DNA from 4 places in the Neobacillus sp. NPDC058068 genome. Region 3 is predicted to be linked to each of the others. Evidence: riboswitches for the same ligand, from Rfam matches in the RefSeq annotation. Region 3 holds a riboswitch; each other region holds the start of a gene.
The links. Region 3 has a riboswitch for thiamine pyrophosphate ahead of tenI (thiazole tautomerase TenI). Riboswitches for the same ligand answer to the same signal wherever they lie in the genome.
Positions count from the first base shown of each region.

Region 1: it holds a riboswitch for thiamine pyrophosphate, as region 3 does, so the genes downstream of both, ACFVSW_RS12255 (ABC transporter substrate-binding protein) here and tenI (thiazole tautomerase TenI) in region 3, are expected to answer to the same signal.
Region 2: it holds a riboswitch for thiamine pyrophosphate, as region 3 does, so the genes downstream of both, thiT (energy-coupled thiamine transporter ThiT) here and tenI (thiazole tautomerase TenI) in region 3, are expected to answer to the same signal.
Region 4: it holds a riboswitch for thiamine pyrophosphate, as region 3 does, so the genes downstream of both, thiM (hydroxyethylthiazole kinase) here and tenI (thiazole tautomerase TenI) in region 3, are expected to answer to the same signal.

Region 1 covers NZ_JBHVSI010000009.1:80,827-85,846, forward strand. The annotation lists gene ACFVSW_RS12240 (ABC transporter ATP-binding protein) at 39-776, opposite strand; gene ACFVSW_RS12245 (ABC transporter permease) at 779-1,540, opposite strand; gene ACFVSW_RS12250 (thiamine-binding protein) at 1,540-1,830, opposite strand; gene ACFVSW_RS12255 (ABC transporter substrate-binding protein) at 1,843-2,838, opposite strand; TPP riboswitch at 2,915-3,024, opposite strand; gene ACFVSW_RS12260 (NADP-dependent oxidoreductase) at 3,454-4,386, opposite strand; gene ACFVSW_RS12265 (MarR family winged helix-turn-helix transcriptional regulator) at 4,535-4,981, shown strand.
Region 2 covers NZ_JBHVSI010000002.1:398,677-403,696, reverse strand. The annotation lists gene ACFVSW_RS04285 (GNAT family N-acetyltransferase) at 1-258, opposite strand, end outside; gene ACFVSW_RS04280 (histidine kinase N-terminal domain-containing protein) at 377-1,516, opposite strand; TPP riboswitch at 1,725-1,831, shown strand; gene thiT (energy-coupled thiamine transporter ThiT) at 1,951-2,538, shown strand; gene ACFVSW_RS04270 (FeoA family protein) at 2,685-2,909, shown strand; gene feoB (ferrous iron transport protein B) at 2,909-4,912, shown strand; gene ACFVSW_RS04260 (FeoB-associated Cys-rich membrane protein) at 5,004-5,020, shown strand, end outside.
Region 3 covers NZ_JBHVSI010000001.1:30,915-35,934, forward strand. The annotation lists gene ACFVSW_RS00150 (CAP domain-containing protein) at 1-286, opposite strand, end outside; gene ACFVSW_RS00155 (NAD(P)/FAD-dependent oxidoreductase) at 461-1,579, shown strand; gene ACFVSW_RS00160 (hypothetical protein) at 1,691-1,864, shown strand; TPP riboswitch at 2,007-2,115, shown strand; gene tenI (thiazole tautomerase TenI) at 2,116-2,856, shown strand; gene ACFVSW_RS00170 (NAD(P)/FAD-dependent oxidoreductase) at 2,858-3,754, shown strand; gene thiS (sulfur carrier protein ThiS) at 3,765-3,968, shown strand; gene ACFVSW_RS00180 (thiazole synthase) at 3,970-4,737, shown strand; gene ACFVSW_RS00185 (thiazole biosynthesis adenylyltransferase ThiF) at 4,734-5,020, shown strand, end outside.
Region 4 covers NZ_JBHVSI010000010.1:90,723-95,742, forward strand. The annotation lists gene thiE (thiamine phosphate synthase) at 1-427, opposite strand, end outside; gene thiD (bifunctional hydroxymethylpyrimidine kinase/phosphomethylpyrimidine kinase) at 424-1,242, opposite strand; gene thiM (hydroxyethylthiazole kinase) at 1,244-2,062, opposite strand; TPP riboswitch at 2,147-2,255, opposite strand; gene ACFVSW_RS13255 (glutaredoxin family protein) at 2,484-2,723, opposite strand; gene ACFVSW_RS13260 (HipA family kinase) at 3,066-3,839, opposite strand; gene ACFVSW_RS13265 (glycosyltransferase family 4 protein) at 3,836-4,951, opposite strand.

The DNA.
Region 1 (5,020 bases), on a different contig from region 3:
ATTAGGCTGATTTCCATGCCTAGATTTCGAGTTGAGACTCATGATAGTTTTTTTAGAGAATAGTAAATTTTCCTTTTCCATTCTAAGAACTCGTCTTCTAGAAATAGACTTTCCTCTCTTGGACGTGAAAAAGGAACATGAAATTCGGCTGCCACCTGAGAAGGTTTATTGGATAAAACAATAATTCGGTCAGATAGAAATAATGCTTCTTCAATATTATGTGTCACGAAAAGGATGGTTCTTCGATGTTCTTCCCAAATCGATAAAAGCCATTTTTGCATATCAAGTCGTGTTAATTCATCTAAGGCCGAAAAAGGTTCGTCCAAGCAAATGATGGATTGGGGACTTAATAATGCTCGAATAAAGGAAGCCCTTTGTTTCATACCACCTGATAATTCATGAGGATATGCATGTTCATAACCCGTTAATCCAGCGATATCGATCATTTCTAATGCTGCTTCTTTTTCTTTTTTTCCTTGAAGCTCTTGCCCAAGCAATACATTTTCGATAATCGTTCTCCAAGGAAGGAGAGAAGGGGTTTGTGGCATATAGCTAATAAACCCCCGTTTTCCGTTAATGACTTGCTGATCTAAGTGAATCGTTCCTTGATCCGGTGAGAGGATTCCTCCGATAAGACTGAAAATGGTACTTTTTCCACTACCTGATGGCCCAAGAATCGAAACAAACTCATTCTTTTCAACAGTAAATGAGAGATCTTTGATGACTTCATTTTTGTCAAATTGCTTAGAAATATTTGAAACAGTAAGATGACTCACTTTCATTTCGCCCCTTTCAACTGCCACCGAACGAGCCAGCGTTCAATCAGAACGATGATAGAAAAAAATAATAAACTTAATGCCACAATAGCAAATATGGCGACAAAAACTCTATCTGTACGGAAGGATGAGGAGGCGAGCGTCATATAAACACCGATACCATCCTTCGCACCAAGCCATTCAGAAATAACTGCACCCATGACACTATAGGTAGCGGAAATTTTTAAACCTGAAAATAGGGAAGGAAGGGCATAGGGAAGCTCTAGCTTCCAAAATAATTGCTTATTCGATGCTCCTGCCATAATCATGTAATGCTTTAACTCATTGGAAGTTTGCTTAAATCCATCTAATGCGGCAACGGTGATAGGAAAAAAGCAAACGAGCGTGATGACGATCATTTTTGGTAATAATCCAAAGCCAAACCAAATCACTAAAAGAGGAGCTAGGACGATAATAGGAATGTTTTGTGAGATGATTAGCAACGGATAAATCGATTCCCGAATGAAAGGGAGCAAGTGCAATAGAATAGCTGTAACTACCCCGATTAATAAACCGAATGCAAATCCGAGTAAGGATAATTTGATCGTTGATAATAAATGAGGGTAAAAGTTAGCCCAACCATCGAAACCCTCATAAAATATTTTTGTCGGAGTGGGTAAAAGCCAATCCGGAACTCCAGTTTTAATCGTAACCGTTTCCCATACAATGAATAAAAGGAGGAGAACCAATACCGGTCTCCACCCTTTCGCTATGATTTTCATCATTATCTATATTTCTCCGTAAGCTGATCCATGGAGATCCCTGATGGCTGGTACAATACTTTTATTTGTGAGATAACGTTACTGCTGCCCATCTCAATCATGCGATCATTCATTTTCGTGATCACCTGTAGTAATTGCTGAAAATCGCCTTCCATTGTGGTTTCAAGCGGATGTACCTCGAATTTTACCCCTGACTCTTGAATCACTCGGATTGCTTCATCTACATAAGGAATAACACTTTCGCCATTTTTTGTTTTTGGTATGATTTGAATACTGATCAGTGAATTTGTCATTTCATTTCCCCCTTATTGTGGTAAAAATTTATTTGTAAATGCTTTTTTAGCATCAAGCTTTTTCTCAAGAAGTCCATTGTCAAACATCCATGTAGCATAATTTTCCCATACTTTTTGTTTTTGCTCGCCCCATCTTGGTGCATCATCCTGATATTTAGAGGCTAGCCATTCTTGACTTTTCTTCACAAGCTTTGGATCCAAGTCAGGCACATCTTTAATTAAAATGTCGGCAGCATCGGATGGATGTTTAATTGCAAATTCATACCCTTTGGAAGCAGCTTTTACAAAAGCTTTTACTGTATCTGGGTTTTCTTTAATCATGTTTTCATTCGTTGCGATAACTGGTGTATAATAATCGAGTTTATCAGAGTAGTCTGTTAGGTATACCATATTGAGCTTTTCTCCACGGAGCTCTGCCTCAACACCAGTCCATCCATAATAAATCCATGCGAAATCGATGTCTCGTTTCACAGCTGTAAAGAAATCAGTATCTCCCATATTGACAATCGAAACTTTATTGACATCGGCATTTTCTTTCTTCATTAAGGAAGAAATAACCGATTTTTCAACAGGTGAGCCCCAGCCACCGTATGTTTTACCTGCAAAGTCCTTTGGTGAAACAATGTTTTTTGCAGCTGGTGAGGCAAAACCAGATGTATTGTGTTGAATAACGGCTGCGACAGAAACAAGTGGAACTCCTTGTATGCGAGCTTGTGTGATCGATTCCTGATAGCTTACGCCAAACTCTGATTTACCTGAAGCCACAAGCTGATCTGCTCCAGCATCACCTGGCATAATGATGTCCACATCTAATCCTTCATCTTTAAAATAGCCTTTTTCTTTTGCCACATATAAACCGGTATGATTCGTGTTTGGTGTCCAATCTAGTACGACAGATACCTTTTTCAGAGAGTGTTTGTCATTCTTGTTCGCTTCTGATGCTGAATTCGAATTGCTACAGCCCGCAATCATTAATAATGAACATATTGCGATTAACCACTTCTTCATTATTCCTATTCCTCCTATGTACATAATAAAAGCGCCCTAGGGGAGAACCCAGGGCGCATATAAGCAAACAAATTTATTTGTTTAAGAATATGTTCCCTCCGCTGGCATTAACCAGATCAGGTTCTAAGAGTCAGCATCTTAAGGATGCTATCTCAACCGGCAACACCGGTCCCCCTACAATTCTAGCTATTAAATTTTATTCCAAACAAATTATAACAGAAACCTTTATTTTGACCAGTGCAAAATATGGTAATTCTTTAGAAAGGAGTGCAACGAAGAAATTCTTCTTTGATATTGCTGTTTTGATTGGGAATAAAAAGGCTATCAGAGCAGTCGGAAGTGCAAATGGCAAAGGATTCATAATTAAGTAATAAGATCAAAAAAAATATCCGGCAATTGGCCGGATAAAAAATATATATTAAAAGGGGGTTGAAAGGGATGAAAAGATTATGTCCGTTTCATGTATTTATCATAACCTTTAGAAATGAACAAACTATGAATAAACGATTAATATTTGATAGTTTTATCAAGCGATTCATTAAATTAATAAGAATTAAATACTGAGGTTGCTAATCTAAAATGATTGCATCACAAAAGTAAATAACTGCTTTATGGTTATTCAACTAGTGAAAGTATGATTCGGCCGCGTCCATGTCCACGTTGACTAAGTTCATGAGCCTTTACTGCTTCTTGCAATGAAAACCGCTGACCAACGTACCCTTTTACTTTCCCTTCATCCATTAATCTTGCAATAGCCTCCAAATCCTTCTTAGCAAACAACCGACTTGGCTTAATCAACTTAACGTTTTCTTCTTGTGCTCTTTCTAATGACGGTTGTCCCGCTATTGAAATTAGTGTCCCGCCTTGTTTAATAACGTTCCAAGATCTCTCAAGTGTCTCTCCTCCAACAGTATCGAAAACAAAGTCCATGTCATGAACGACCTTTTCAAACTGAGTTGAAGTGTAATCAATAACCGTATCTGCTCCTATGGAATAAACGAAGTCCACATTAGCTGGACCAGCTGTCGCTGTGACGTATGCTCCTTTCCATTTTGCAAATTGAACGGCAAACAGTCCTACCCCACCTGCAGCACCATGAATCAGAACCCGATCTTGGGCCGTTACATTCCCGTCATTGATCAATACTTGCCAAGCAGTTGTTGCACCGCCGGATATCACTGCTGCTTCCTCGAATCCAATCGATTCCGGCTTCAACGCGATAGTATCTGTCGAAACGGTCGTATAAGTTGCGTAAGTCCCATTAGAGCTACGTCCAAACACCTTTTGTCCAACTTCAAATTCGGTAACATTTGCTCCTACTTTTTCAATAATACCCGCAAATGCACTGCCTGGAATAACAGGAAAGCGTACTGGCATAGGAATCCATCCTTGACGTAGTTTCCAATCAATTGGCAATACGCCTGAAGCATGAATGCGAACAAGGACTTCACCTTCCTGTGGTTCCGGTCGTTTCAGCTGCGCAACTTTCATTACATCCGGATCGCCAAATTGGTGGTAAAGGACAGCTTCCATCATGTTATCAATCATCGTCCCACACTCCCTTACAGTAATAAATGTGATTTTTTCTCTTTGAATAAACTCGTTAATGAAGTAAGATGGAATTTATTGAGTATACTCACTACTTGTTATATGCTGAGTATACTCAGTATATAACTGTACGTCAAGGAGGTTGTTTATGTCACATTCGGTCGTTCCGACAGCAAGCGATCTGTTACAAATGCTTTTTAAAACCAATCATCTATTGCACCAACAATTCGAAAAGCGCATAACCAATTTGGGCATTCCTGACTATTTAACAGGTCCAAGACTCCGATTTCTCATCGTCCTGGAAGAAAATCCGAATATCCGGATGAACGATATAGCTAAGCAAATTGGAATAAAAGCTCGAACCGTTACTCAATTTGTAGATGCCCTTGAAAAAGAAAAACTGCTCGTTCGTCTGCCGGACCCTGAGGACCGTCGCGCTACACTCCTGCAATTAACCGAAGCGGCTCCCCCTCTCATAAAGAAAGCTCGTACTAGTATGCTTGATGCCGCAGAAACATTGCTTGAACCTTTATCAGATGAACAACGGATTCAGTTTGTAGATATACTGAATACTCTATATAACAATATAATTTAGACGAAAAATGGAAAAAAGATCATTGACACTTTTTTATAA
Region 2 (5,020 bases), on a different contig from region 3:
CATTTGATGTAATCCAATTGATCCAACAAGTTCCCCCTTGTAAATAATCCCAACATTAATGGCAGTATTCTCGGCAAATTGAGTAAGCCAAACCGGTATAATGGATTCGAAATGATAAAGGGCATTCATACTGTCAACCCATGGCATCCATTCCCGTAAATGTTCGCGATTTTCTTCAACAAGCTGATATAGTTGTAATGCGTGTTGTCGTTCAAACAATTGAAGCTCAATTTCATGGTCAACTTTTAATGTAAACATAGGCAAAGCTCCCGAAAAAAATTTTAGTACATCATATGCCAAAAAAACTTTTTCGGAAGGTGTATATTGAAAAAAATCCCAGCTCCGAAATAAGCAGGGATTTTCTATACTAGTTTATTCATGTAATTTTGGGGGAAGCGGCAAGAGGGAGAGTAAGCGAAAAGGTGGTTTTCTCTGGTTTGGAATCGCAAAACATCTCCCCTTTATGTTTTTCAATAATTTCTTTACAGACAAATAACCCAAGACCAGTGCCAAGCTTTTTTGTCGTAAAAAATGGCTCAAATATGGTTTTCTGCAATTCTGCCGGAATTATTGGTCCATTATTAGAAATATCGATTGTGATGTTCTGAGGATCTTTTAAATAGCTGAAAATATCTATCGTTGGATTCTCATGCACATGATGATTAAGAACATCAATGGCATTAAAAATGATATTAATAAAGACCTGTCTAATTTCGTCAGCATAACCATGCAGTGTAATATCTTCATTTAAATCCTTGTTTATTTTAACTTTACCGTCAAGAATACTCGGGTAGAGAAAGTTTAATACTTCATCAATTAGCTGATTCATCTTGAATTCCGCTTTTTCTTTACCGATTAATTCTTTTTTCGATAAAAGCAGGAACTGAGAGATGCGAAAATTTAGTTGGTCTAATTCACTTGAAATAATCTCCAAATACTTCATATTTGGATAATCTGCTTTCAGTAATTGAATAAATCCCTGAATAGATGTAAGCGGGTTCCTAAATTCATGAATGAAACTGGACGTCATTTGTCCAAGAAGTGTTAACCGATCCTGATGGGTCGAGTCGATGAATAAGGTTTTTTCTTCAATGATTTTGTTTTTTGCCTCTGTATAATGAGAAACGGCAAAATAAAGAAATTTATCGAAGCAAAAATTAATTCTATTCATCGATTCCTGAAGATCGGGCCAAGAAATACCCGTTTTACTTAAATAGCTATATAAAATCGTTCTGCCCAAATTAACATTATAAACAAAGTCGCCAATGTTAATATTAGCCATTACTCTTTCTTGTGAAATTTTTTTCGCTAGACTTTCAAGCGTCACTAAAATTTCCTCGTCCGTCATCTCATGCATAGTTAATACAACGTTAAGAAGTGCTATAGCATTTTTACGAATTTCCCCTAAAAAAGGGTCCCCTTTAGAGATAACACTTGAATTATCCCATTCTCGTAATAATTTTTCTTTATTTTTAGCAAAAAAGGCAATTAAATCGGTTTGTTTATCTGTAAACATATTAACCCCCTCTGTAGAAACTTTCTTACAAAGATAATTCGCTTATTCTGAGTAAAACCCTTTATTAATTGAAAGAAAAAAAATTTCCCAATATCAGTCTTGATAAATCTTAATTGGGAAATAAAATCATACGTTTTTAACATGGATGTAATATTTTCCTTGTCAAAGCGTTTATTCAATAGTATATTCGATTATGGAATCAATTGAATATTTCCACAGGGGGGGCTGCTTTATGCGGCTGAGAGTGAACGTTCGAGTTCTGACCCTATGAACCTGTTAGTTAACACTAGCGTAGGGATGTGGTTTGCCGGATCGTTAAGCAATGCAGACAATTCCTTATGTCTCATTGCTTTTTTTTCGTTTAAATTTAGGGCGCCATCTTGTTTAAGGAAGATATCAAACGAATCCAAAACGTTTAATAGGGGGAAACAGGAGTGAACAAAAAGAGAAGTAACACACTATTTATTACGGAAATTGCTGTTTTTACCGCACTTGCCTACTTACTTGATCTGTTATCAGGTTTCTTAATGGTAAGATTTTGGCCGCAGGGTGGATCCATTTCTATTGCTATGGTCCCAATTTTCCTCATGGCCTATCGCTGGGGAATAAAGGGTGGCCTACTAACAGGCTTCTTACTAGGTCTATTACAATTTATCCTAGGTTTTGCCCAAATTTATACCATTGTTCAAGGTATTATCGATTATTTTATTGCTTTTACAGTAGTGGGCTTAGCAGGCGTTTTTGTTGGTCAAATTCAAAAAGCCCTTGCTGAAGGTAATAAAGGGAAATGGATGATATTCACAATAATTGGCGCCTTTTTTGGAAGTTTTCTCCGTTATCTATGTCATGTTGTTTCTGGGATCGTTTTCTTCGGTGAATATGCACCTAAGGACCAGCCGGTAACAACCTACTCGCTCATATATAATGGAACCTATATGCTCCCAAGCTTCGTTATCAGTGCGATTATCATCATTCTTGTGATCGGTGCAATGCCAAAGAAAAGTTTTTTACAAGAACATTAAAATGGAGTGAAAAAGAAAGGCAAACTGCTTTTCTTTTTTTTTCGAACATTTGTCACAAAATTAGTATGCCCTTTCCCTAAAAAAGTGTTAAAATGTCAATATAGAAAGATAATCATTCTCAATTAACCTAGATAAGGGTGATATACATGTTTGGATCGTTAAAAGCAGGAGATAAGGGAAAGATTATTGACATTTCTCATGTCGGTCACCTGGTACAAAGACGTTTACTTGATTTAGGGATAACAGAAGGCTCAGAAGTGTGCGTGAAATGTGTCATGCCATTTGGCGGTCCAATTATGATTGAATCATGCGGACAATGTGTCGGTATCCGCCGCAAAGAGGCAGTTCAGATTGAAGTGGAGAGAATATAATGGAAATCGCTCTTATCGGAAACCCTAATACCGGGAAAACATCATTGTTTAATAATCTAACAGGTTCCTATGAGTATGTCGGTAACTGGAGTGGTGTAACCGTTGAAAAGAAAGTCGGCGTTTTCAAAAATAATATTGGTCATTTAATAGATTTGCCAGGTGTATATACCCTTAATCCATTGTCAAAGGATGAAGGGGTGGTCACTTCCTTTTTCTTGAATGAATCGGTTGACCGCCTGTTAAATATATTGGATGCTTCACAATTAGAACGAAATCTACATTTGACCCTGCAATTACTTGAATTTGAAAAGCCAGCTCTTATTGGTCTAAATATGATAGATGTCGCCAATAAGCGCGGGATTCATATAGACGCATCTAAGTTATCGGAAGTTCTTGGTGTACCAGTCGTTCCAGTCGTAGCAAGAAGTGGAAAAGGCTGCGATAAACTAGTAGATGTCATCGCAACAAAATCAATTCAGCCAACGAAAAAGAACCTCGTTTATTATGGAAAAGAGGTTGAGGAAGCAATCACGGCATTGACCGTTGAAATAATCGGAAAAACCAATCATTCTGCACGTTTTCTGGCGATTCAGTATTTTGAAGGAAATGAATATGTTCAGGAATATGTAAATAGTATTGCAGATTCCGAAAAATTGAAGACCATTAGTGCAAATTTGGAAATTAAATTACAGGAGCTATATGATAGTAAATCATTAGCAAACCTCATCTATTTAAAAAGAAAAGAAGTCATTGAGGGTATCGTGGCAGATGTAGCTAGAAAAAGTAATTCGGATATTCCACTGTCGGAAAAAATTGACAGTATTGTTACGAATCGTTTCTTAGGGATGCCGATTTTCTTATTGCTCATGTATTTTATGTTCATGCTGACATTTGATTGGCTGGGAACGCCCTTATCTGATGCTCTTGATGCCCTTTTCACTGGACCGGTTACAGTCGGATTCGAGAAGGTGCTAACAGCCATAAATGCTTCGGAGTTTATTCATGCTTTAATAATTAATGGATTGGTCGCAGGTGTTGGCGGTGTTCTCGTGTTTGTACCGCAAATTTTTATTCTGTTCTTCTTTATTTCGTTATTAGAAGATTCCGGGTACATGGCCAGGGTTGCCTTGGTTATGGACCGAATTATGGAATCAGTCGGATTGAATGGGAAGGCCTTTATCCCGATGATGATTGGCTTCGGCTGTAATGTTCCTGGAATCATGGCGGCACGAACGATTGAAACACCAAGGGAACGGTTATTAACCATTTTACTTACGCCATTAATGTCCTGTTCGGCCCGTTTACCCGTATATGCTTTATTTGTGGGTGCCTTTTTTGCCGGTAATAAGGCATTTGTTGTTCTAAGCCTTTATGTCCTTGGAATTGTTGTGGCCTTAATCTTGGCTAAAATCTTTTCTTCAACAATTTTAAAATCAGAAACTTCCTTATTTGTGATTGAATTGCCGCCGTATCGTCTACCTCAATTCCAATCACTATGGAGAAGCACTTGGGATAAAGGAAAAGGCTTCGTAAGAAAGGCTGGAACCTTTATTTTCGCTGGTTCGGTCTTTATCTGGCTGTTATCATATGCAGGTCCCAATGGATTAAACGTGGATATGGATCACAGCTATTTAGCTGCAATTGGAAATGCGATTGCGCCAATTTTTGCGCCGCTTGGCTTTTCTACATGGCAGGCATCCGCGTCATTAATCACAGGATTCCTAGCCAAAGAAGCGATTATTTCGACGATGAATATTATCTATTTTGTACCGAATGATGCCAGTTTGCAGGGCTTATTAGCAGATTATTATACCCCGCTTGCGGCTTATAGTTTCATGGTATTCATTTTGTTGTATATTCCGTGCTTAGCAACTGTAGCAACCATTTATAAAGAAACAGCATCGAAAAAGTGGACAGCTTTTTCGATGATCTATGCCTTCGCAATTGCCTATGTTTTATCCTTAATCATTTATCAAGGCGGCAAATTGTTCGGATGGGTTTAATTCTAAGAAAAGCCGCTGAGGTGCAAGAGCTGAACAAATTTGAAAGTCCCAAATTGTATACTTTCTTATCTATTAAAAAGAGGTGGAGCAAATGATTGCCAGTGTTTT
Region 3 (5,020 bases):
CCGGGGTTTTTAACGCTAATTTTTCTCTATCTGCCGGTTTTTCCTTTTGTTGTGATTGCGGTAAATCTTTTAACTTAAGATTAAGCTGTTCCCATAATTGTTGAATTTTTTCAGATAAAGTATTAATGGCAGCAAGAACTTCTGGGTTATCTTTGACGTCATTTATTTTAGATTCGACTTGACCAATTGCCGGTCCGTAATCGGAGTTTTCTATCTTTTGTTTAATAAAAGGTCCAGAAACATATAATATAAACAATAATGCTAGGATTGAAAAAAAACGCATCATAACCGTTTCCTCCATTTCTATTAGAATTGTAACCAATCTAGTTAAAATGTATAAGCAATATGCTTATAATGAATAAAAATAAACAGATGGAATCATTTTTTTCGCGAAGAGAACTGGTTTATTATATGATGAAGGTGAAAAGTGGAGTCTATTATACAAGGAAATAGGTGTACTATGCAAAAAATAATCATTATTGGTGCAGGAATTCTCGGTGCATCTACGGCCTATCATCTTGCAAAACAAAATGCTGAGGTAATCTTAGTGGATCGCGAGGACATAGGACAGGCTACAGCTGCAGCTGCCGGAATTGTTTGTCCATGGCTTTCGCAGAGGCGAAATCAAGCATGGTACAGGTTAGCAAAAGGCGGGGCTCGTTACTATCCGGAGTTAATTGAGCAATTAGAAGCAAACGGAGAACAAGATACAGGTTATAAACGGGTAGGGGCGTTAAGCCTTCATACTGATTTTCATAAACTAGAACAAATGGCAGAACGAGCACGAAACCGTCGGGAGGATGCAACTGAAATTGGCGAGATTAGGATTTTATCGCCTATAGAAACAAAAGAACTTTTTCCGCCGTTATCGGAGGAATTTGGCTCTGTTTACGTTAGCGGCGGTGCACGCGTAAATGGAAGAGCATTGTGTAAAGCATTGATTCGTGCCTCCATAAAGCATGGGGTTACTTTTCTGAAAGGGAATGCGTCCCTTGTTATTAAACAAAATCGTGTGATTGGAATTAAACTTGAGGATAAAACGCTGTTTGCTGATCAGGTGATTGTTACCGCAGGGGCATGGGGAAATGAACTTCTCCAGCCATTATGTGTTGATTTTTTAATAAAACCGCAAAAAGCGCAAATTGTTCATCTGGAAATGCCTGAAACAGATACTGGCTCTTGGCCGGTTGTCATGCCGCCTAATAACCAATATCTGCTCACACTTGACAATGGACGTGTAATCGTCGGTTCAACACACGAAAACGAGGCTGGATTTGATCCCCGCGTAACCGCTGGCGGAGTGAATGAGATTTTAGGCAAAGTATTAGAAACAGCTCCCGGTTTAGCGAATAGCACCTTTGTTGAAACAAGGGTAGGTTTCCGCCCGGTTGCCCCGCACTTTCTTCCAGTGGCAGGAGCTTTGCCAAATTATGAAGGGATTTTTCTAGCAAATGGATTGGGGGCATCTGGGTTAACAAGTGGCCCTTATCTCGGTGCGGAACTGGCAAAACTAGTGTTAGGAAAAGAAACAGAAATTGACTTTAGTAGCTATGATGTTGCTGGAGCGCTAGGGGGTTAATTTTTGAGAAAACGACCGCTATTAGAGGTCGAAAAAAACGGTAATTAAAATGAAAAAAATTGGACAGGATGGTGGAGGATGAAGTTTATTTGACGGTGAGGTGATCCATTCATGAATGAACCTTTTGAATATCCCGACATTTTTTATAACGAAGTGATACTTTATCTTGAAACGAAATGGGACCGGCGCTTAAATGACCATGAGCGCCATGTATTGGTTGAAGGATACCGCTTCGGAAGAATGATTGAGGCTGAAAATGAAATAAAAATCATGTTCGCCGAATGAAAGAAAAAAAGTGTAACCTTTTCCTAATAAATAAAGTTGGTTTTCTTTTTACTATTTTGAGCAATAAAAAACCATTTGACATTTCTAATGAAGGTGTTAACATTAACCATGTGAGGATATTATAACAACATAATAGGTGAAGTTTATCCGCTAGAGGTGCCTTTTTAAAAGGCTGAGATTGAAGTGCTACTTCAGGACTCTATGAACCTGATCTGGGTAATACCAGCGTAGGGAAGTGGGAACCATGATATTTGAAGATCAAATGTTTTTATTTCAAATTTTCAACCACTTTCTTAATCAAAGAAAGTGGTTTTTTTGTTTTTCACTTCAATCGAACAAAGCGGAATCTTCTTAAAGGGGTGACTTGTATATTAACTAGTGTAAAAGATAAAGAGTTACATATTATTTCAAACGGTAAAATGCCGATTGAGAAGCTTCGTGAAATAGTTACCGATATTCACCCATATGTAACCGCAATCCACTTACGAGAAAAACAAAAAACAGCAAAGGAACTATTTCAAGCAGTCAAGCTTTTAATAAATGTAAACATCCCACCTTCAAAGATTATTATTAATGATCGGCTGGATGTTGCCCTGGTTACAAGGGCCCGAGGAGTCCAATTAGCCTTTCATAGTTTAGATACAGCCATTGTTAAAGAATATTTCCCACAGCTCATGATAGGTAGTTCAATCCACTCCTACAGAGAAGGACTTGAAGCAAAAGAGAAGGGCGCAGATTACGTGATTTACGGCCATGTCTTTCCTTCTCAATCAAAACCAGGTATGGGCCCTAAAGGGTTGGAGGAATTATCAAGGCTAACACAATTGGACATTCCAGTTATTGCTATCGGAGGCATAACAGCTAAGAATACGGGGCAGGTACTTCAGGCAGGAGCAAAAGGGGTCGCTGTCATGTCGGGGGTTTTAGAAGCTGACGATCCACTAAAAGCAGTAAAGTCCTATATAAATGTATTAAAAGATGGAGGTGGATAAGGTGGGAAATTTATTTGATGTTGCCATAATCGGAGGAGGAGTTAACGGATCCTCAATAGCCTATCAGCTATCAAAAATGGGAAGAAAAGTAATCATAATTGAGAAGGGCCGATTGGCTTGCCAAGCGTCAAGTGCGGCTGCTGGAATGCTGGCAGCACAAGCGGAGATTGAACAAGATGGTCCTTTATTCCAGTTAGCTTTAAAAAGCCAGGCAATGTTTGCGACTCTCTCAAGTGAGTTATTTGAATACACTGGAATTGATATCGAGTATGTAAATAAAGGAATGTTAAAAATCGCCGAAACGGAGCAACTAGCATTCGAAGTAAAAAAGCAGGTCATCTTTCAAAGGAATTGGGATCCAACTATAACATGGCTTAACACTAAGGAAATACGTGAAATGGAACCGTCTTTATCACCAAGTGTTTCAGGAGGGATGTATCTCCCTAACGATGGGCATGTGCATCCAGCAAAGTTGACAAAAGCGTTTGCAAAAGCAGCTGAATATTTTGGAGCAGAAATTCGTGAACATACTGAGGTCGTTTCTTTCGTTTATGAAAACGGTCAGGTTAAAGGGGTTAAAACTACCAATGGAGTCATACATAGTGAACAAGTTGTCGTCGCCACCGGAGCTTGGGCTGCAAAATTAATGAGTGAAACCGGGATGGACATTGATGTTTATCCTGTTAAAGGAGAATGCTTTTCCGTCAGAACGGAAAAGCCGATGATCAACACGACAATTTTTTCCGACAAACGATGTTATCTAGTCCCGAAACGAAATGGGATTTTATTAAGTGCCATTACAGGGCAACTAGTAGCGGACCTATTAGCAGGTAGAATGCTGGATCAACCTTTGCTCTCAGCATTTCACTTAGAGAGAAAGAAAGAAATAGTTAGTTAGGAGGTACACCATGGAGATCGTATTAAATGGCGAGTTGATTCAAATACCAGACCATGTCGTATTTATTTCAGATGTGCTCAAACATTATGAAATCCAGGATAAGGTAGTTGTCGTGGAAGTAAACGGCGAAATATTAACTAGGTTAGAACACCAAAGCACTAGATTATCAGATAAAGATCGAATTGAAATAGTCCATTTTGTAGGAGGCGGTTAATATGTTAAAAATAGGTCCATTATCCTTTCAATCTCGTTTGTTGCTGGGAACGGGCAAGTATCCAAGCTTTGAAATTCAAAAGGAAGCAGTGGAAGTGTCCCAAGCAGAAATCCTCACATTTGCGATTAGACGAATGAATATTTTTGAAGCTAGCCAGCCGAATTTTTTAGAACTTCTGGACACTAATAAATTTACACTTTTGCCAAATACAGCCGGAGCCAAAACAGCAGCAGAAGCTGTCCGGATCGCCAAACTTGCAAAGGCTTCAGGCCTATGCGATATGATTAAAGTCGAAGTGATTGGCTGTGATCAAACATTACTTCCTGACCCAATTGAAACGCTAAAAGTTACAGAAGAATTAGTGAAGGAAGGATTTATTGTTCTCCCTTATACATCCGATGACGTGGTTTTGGCAAGAAAGCTTCAAGAAGCGGGCTGTCATGCCGTCATGCCAGGGGCATCGCCAATAGGATCTGGTCAAGGTATCATCAATCCCGTAAACCTTAGCTTTATTATCGAACAAGCCGTCGTGCCTGTTATTGTGGATGCCGGTATTGGCTCTCCAGCCGATGCTGCTTTGGCGATGGAATTAGGAGCAGATGGTGTGTTATTAAATACGGCAGTGTCCGCGGCAAAGGACCCGATAAAAATGGCGAAAGCAATGAAGCTGGCGATTGAAGCTGGACGATTAGGCTATGATGCAGGAAGAATCGAGAAAAAGAAATATGCGACAGCAAGCAGTCCAAAGGAAGGAATGAGTATCGGGTGAATAATCGGTATTCACGTCAAGAACTATTTTCCCCCATTGGAAAAGACGGTCAGAAACAGATTTCTAAAAAGCATGTACTTATAATAGGAATGGGAGCACTCGGAACTGGAAGTGCTGAGGCACTCGTCCGCGCCGGAATTGGTAAACTAACGATTGTTGACCGTGATTATGTGGAATGGAGCAATTTGCAACGGCAGCAGTTATATTCAGAAGAAGATGCCAAAAACCGAATTCCCAAAGTCATAGGGTCCCAATATCGCTTAGCAGCCATTAACTCTTCGGT
Region 4 (5,020 bases), on a different contig from region 3:
CCAACTTCGTTTTTGTCGGAAAAACAGGTCCAATCCCGAAATAATCAGCCCCATCCCTTATGGCGATCATCGCCTCTTCATTGTTATGTACAGAAACACCAAGGATCCTGTCGCCAATCTTCTCTCTCACGGTTTTGACCGCCTCATCCTCCTGCCCGATATGAACACCATCTGCCTCAATCTCAAGTGCTAGTTGAATATCATCATTGACAATGAAAGGAATCTGGTGCTGTTTGCAGATTGCCTGGAGTTCTTTGGCAAGTGCGCGCTTTTCAACTCCCGTTAATTCCCCTTCTCCCTTTTCACGGAACTGAAAAAGGGTAATTCCACCTGCGATGGCTTCCATTAATACTTCGACTGGATTTTTCCTGCAGTTCGTAGTGCCCATGATAAAATAAACACTTAATGCCTCACGCAAGTCTTTCATGACCTTGCCAACTCCTTTATGTATTTTCTTTTTCGATAAGCCCAATGGTTAGTGGGTCCATGTCCCTGTCCAATCGTTAGGCCATCTTCAATTGCTGCTTGAATAAAATCCTTTGCTGTTAAAACAGCTTGATATACATTTGAGCCCTTAGCTAATTCAGCGGTTATGACGGCGGAGAAAGTGCATCCTGTTCCATGCGTGTTCTTTGTTTGAATGCGCTTGCTCGTAAAGGTGTAGAACTCGGCGCCATCAAATAATAAATCAGTTGATTCAGATTCATTTTCATCATGACCGCCTTTGATAACGATATTTTTCACACCTATTTCATAAAGTCGTTTGGCTGCTTCCTTCTTATCCTCATATGTCTGAATCGCCATGCCAGTCAGCACTTCCGCCTCAGGAATATTCGGAGTCACCACTTTAGCCAGCGGCAATAAATTCTTTTTCATTGAAAAAATAGCTTCCTGCTGGAGCAAGGAGGCGCCGCCTTTTGCAATCATCACAGGGTCAACCACTACATTCTCCCATTGATATTTTTTGAGATGTTCCGAAACGGCCTCGATGATTTCTGCGCTAAAAAGCATTCCTGTTTTCACGGCGTCCATACCGATATCCTCCCCAATGGCCTCAATCTGTTTGGCAACTGCCTCAACCGTCATCGGATAAACCGCATGAACTCCCAAAGTATTTTGAGCTGTAATTGCAGTTAAAGCCGACATGCCGTAAACCTCTAACTCTTGGAATGTCTTCAAATCAGCCTGAATCCCCGCACCGCCGCCGCTATCAGAACCTGCAATTGTTAATGCCTTTTTCATCTTACATTCCTCCGGTTATTTTTTTAAAAGAAGCATATAATTTTATCTCTTCAGTCGAAACCGATGACAATTGATTTAAAAATTCGATTTGGAAGCTGCCCGGCCCCATTTCCGCGGTTTTATGGGCTGCCTGTTCCGCTGCAATGCCATAGTATGCTAGGGCGGCTACAGAGGCCGTGAGCAGATCCTTTTCCACTCCCGCAAAAGCTCCAATCACGGAGGTTAGGAGGCAGCCGGTGCCTGTTACTTTTGTCAAAATCGGGTGTCCGTTGGCAACTAGATAGGTGGTTTCTCCGTCTGACACAACATCCTCCTTTCCAGTAACGACAACGACACAATTTAATTTTTTGGCAGCAGTGATGGTGAGATCCAGAATGTTTCCTTTTGTATCCCCTGCATCAACGCCTTTAATTTCCCAATTCTCCCCAATGACATTGGCGATTTCGGCGGCATTCCCTCTAATCACTGAAACCTTGACTTCGTTCATGATTCTTTGTGCAGTTTCCGTTCGGTACCGGGTAGCACCCGCGCCAACCGGATCAAAAATTACGGGAATATCGTGCTCATTGGCGGCTTTTCCAGCCAAAATCATTGCCTCCACCGTCTGTGAATTTAACGTCCCGATATTCAAAACTAGTGAACTAGCAATCTGTGCCATGTCTGCTGCCTCTTCGACGGCATTGGCCATGACGGGTGACGCACCGAGGGTAAGAAGCCCATTTGCCGTAAAATTTGTGACGACGACATTGGTGATGTTATGGACAAGTGGATTTACCTCCCTTACTTTTTGTAAAGTCTCGGATAATTTAATTTTTTCCATTTTACTCTCTCCCTTTTTTTAAAAATAAAAAAACCAGATCCCCCAAAAAGGACCTGGTTAGTAAGCATGTGAATAAAATAACTTTATTTCACTTAACTACTTTCCTACGCTGGTATTACCCAGATCAGGTCCAAAGGGTTAAAAACATAACGTTTTCTCTCAGCCTGAATTCAGGGCACCCCTAGTAGATACATCACATATTAAATTATGTTCATAGTAACGCTAACTCCCATAGTTGTAAAGAAAATTGTTCCAGTTTAAATGGTAATCTCATTTTCCTAACAGTTTTATGCTCATTCCTTAAAATTTGTTTATTTCTTAAATTCGCACATAGAATCACTATATTCGCCCGGTGGAACGTCGAATTCGCCCATGGAATTTAGCTTTAAGAATCTCATTCGTCGAATATCCATTCCCTATTTTAGCTTTTCGCTAATTCCATAAGCTCTTTTAGTTCATTTGTAAATCCCTTTACCGCGCGATGAGCGACCACGGTGACTGGGACACCCATAAAGCCGAGGTTCTCCACTTCCTTTTGATATTGAGAATTGGCTGACACGTTTCTAGTTTCAAACGAAATCCCTTCCTGTGTCAGGACTTTTTTGACCATATCACATTCAATGCAGTCGTTTGTCGTATAGACGATGACCTGTTTTTTCATTAATCATTTTCCCCTCTTTCTAGGTTTTTCACAGGTTATCTATGAAAATGGGAAAGCCGCCCCTGAACTCGATAATTGTCAGTTCTTGCGCTTTCCCAAGCAATAATTACATTATAAACGATGAACGATAAAATACTATATTAGCAGTGCAAAAGAAACAAAGCACATTAAAATTACGAGGATCACTGAAGAAATTACAAAAAAAACCAAAATGTCCACCTGGGGTGGACATTTGCCGAAAGTGTCTTTTTGTGGTGCCTGACACCCTCTTTGAAACCCCTTTATATTTTGGAAAAAAAAAATCAAGAATTTCAATTCCAGACCTAGTTGTGTCTTGGTGTTCTAACTGTTTGCATGGATGGGGTTGTATATTTTTTTGATAAATTTATGAACTAGTTCGGGCAGTATTTTTTTTCGTCTTGTCACTAGCGCCGTGACCATCGCCTTTTTTTCATCCTTTGACACATTCCAGTCATCAGGGATGATTTCAACGATTTCCTCTATTAATAGAATTGGAATGGTTTGAATGACTTCCAATTGTTCGAAAAATAGTTCTTCTTCCTCGATAAAGGATGCCATTATTTGATGGGTTGCACTTTTGAGCAATTCAACGGGAAGATGATCGAGCTCATCCAGAAGCCAGCTGTATGATCCGAAAATTTCCGCCTGATCAATCATCCATAATTGGTAGGAATTCGCGGTTTCTTCACGCAAAAGAATGTTTTTCCGCGTGCGGTCCCGGTTACAAAGCCAATAATCTAAAAGAATAATTCCTGCTAATGGCTGATGATTAATAATCTGCGAAATATTGGAAACCTGATGACCATCCAAACAATTGGGAATATACAACGAAGCAAATTGGTGCTGAGAAAGGCTCATCTCTCTGAGCTCGGGCACCTGTGCTAAGAATTCTGGAGGAATTTCGATAATTTTTGCAAAGGGAATCGGCAGTCCAAGATATCTTCCTAAGCAATATCCGACCCATTCATTTGCTAATGATTTTTCAAAACCCGGTTGAAAATATTTTACGACATAGTCTTTTCCATCACTAAAAGTGATTAAATGAGCATTCGATTTTCCTTCTAGTTTCCTTAGGTAAGCAATGGGTTCGGTCATTGTGGATCCACCTCACCATTGCGATTCGTTTCAGTTGGAACCCATTTTTGTAATAAATGAATATATTGTTCCGCGACCAACTGAATCGCGAACAAATCTTCCACCCTTTGAATCGCGGCCTGTGACATATGTTGATGCACTTCCGATTCGTCGATAATTCCATAAATTTGATTAACAGCATCCTCTACGTTTTGGCCACGATAAAGCAGTCCGGTTTCCCCATTTACAACGAGTTCATTGATTGGCATAATATTGGAGGCAACTACAGGCACGCCGCATACCATTGATTCGATAAAGGTATTGCCGAATGATTCTGCTTTAGTAGTGGCGAGTGTACAGCCGCCAGATTGACGGATTTTTGCATAAACATGAGGCATTTGCTGATAGGGAATGACAGGAAACCACTTGATAATTTCGGTGAGTTCCTCCTCTTGCCATACAGCAGCGAATTCTTCACGCTGCACACTTTGCGCTCCGCCAATAACCCAAATTTCGATATCATCACGTTCACTGTTTATCTTTTTAGCGACCTCAATCAACATTGGCCAATTTTTCCGCTTGTCCAGCCTGCCAATCCAGCCAATGATTTTTTTACCGGTCGGAAGTGTGGGAGCGCTGTCGTAATCAATTTCCTCATCCGATAATGCTCGAAAAAAAGACGTATCAACGCCATTATGGATAACGTGAATAGGAATATCCTCTGTAAGAATGGAAACCAAACGCCTTTGATATTGTGAAGGAACGATAATTAGTTCCGGCAGAATTCCTTTGAAGGTTTTTAAATGGGGCTGGAGCTTGATCAGCTCAGGTGTGCGAGCTTCAATAAAAACAGGACCTATAAATTTGGCCTTTCGGATCCATTTATAGGCGGCGCCCGTGTCGACGACAATGATTGCATCATAAGCATTGTCCTTGATAATCTTAATAATCTTTCGTTCATCTTTTGTTAAATATACGTTGGCAACATCCTGCATAATATGGAGCCCGCCGTGGTCGGTCGTATAGAGAAACTCAGTTTCAATTCCCTGCTTTTTAAAATAAATCGAACGATTTCGCCATCCGGCATTGACACCGCCAACAGTGAGCAGCCGCCAAATTACAAGTACTTTCATTTTGTCAGCTCCTTGTATGATTGGGTCCCCTCCTCATTGTGTGTGGCTTTTGTGTTCGCCTGTCTCCTT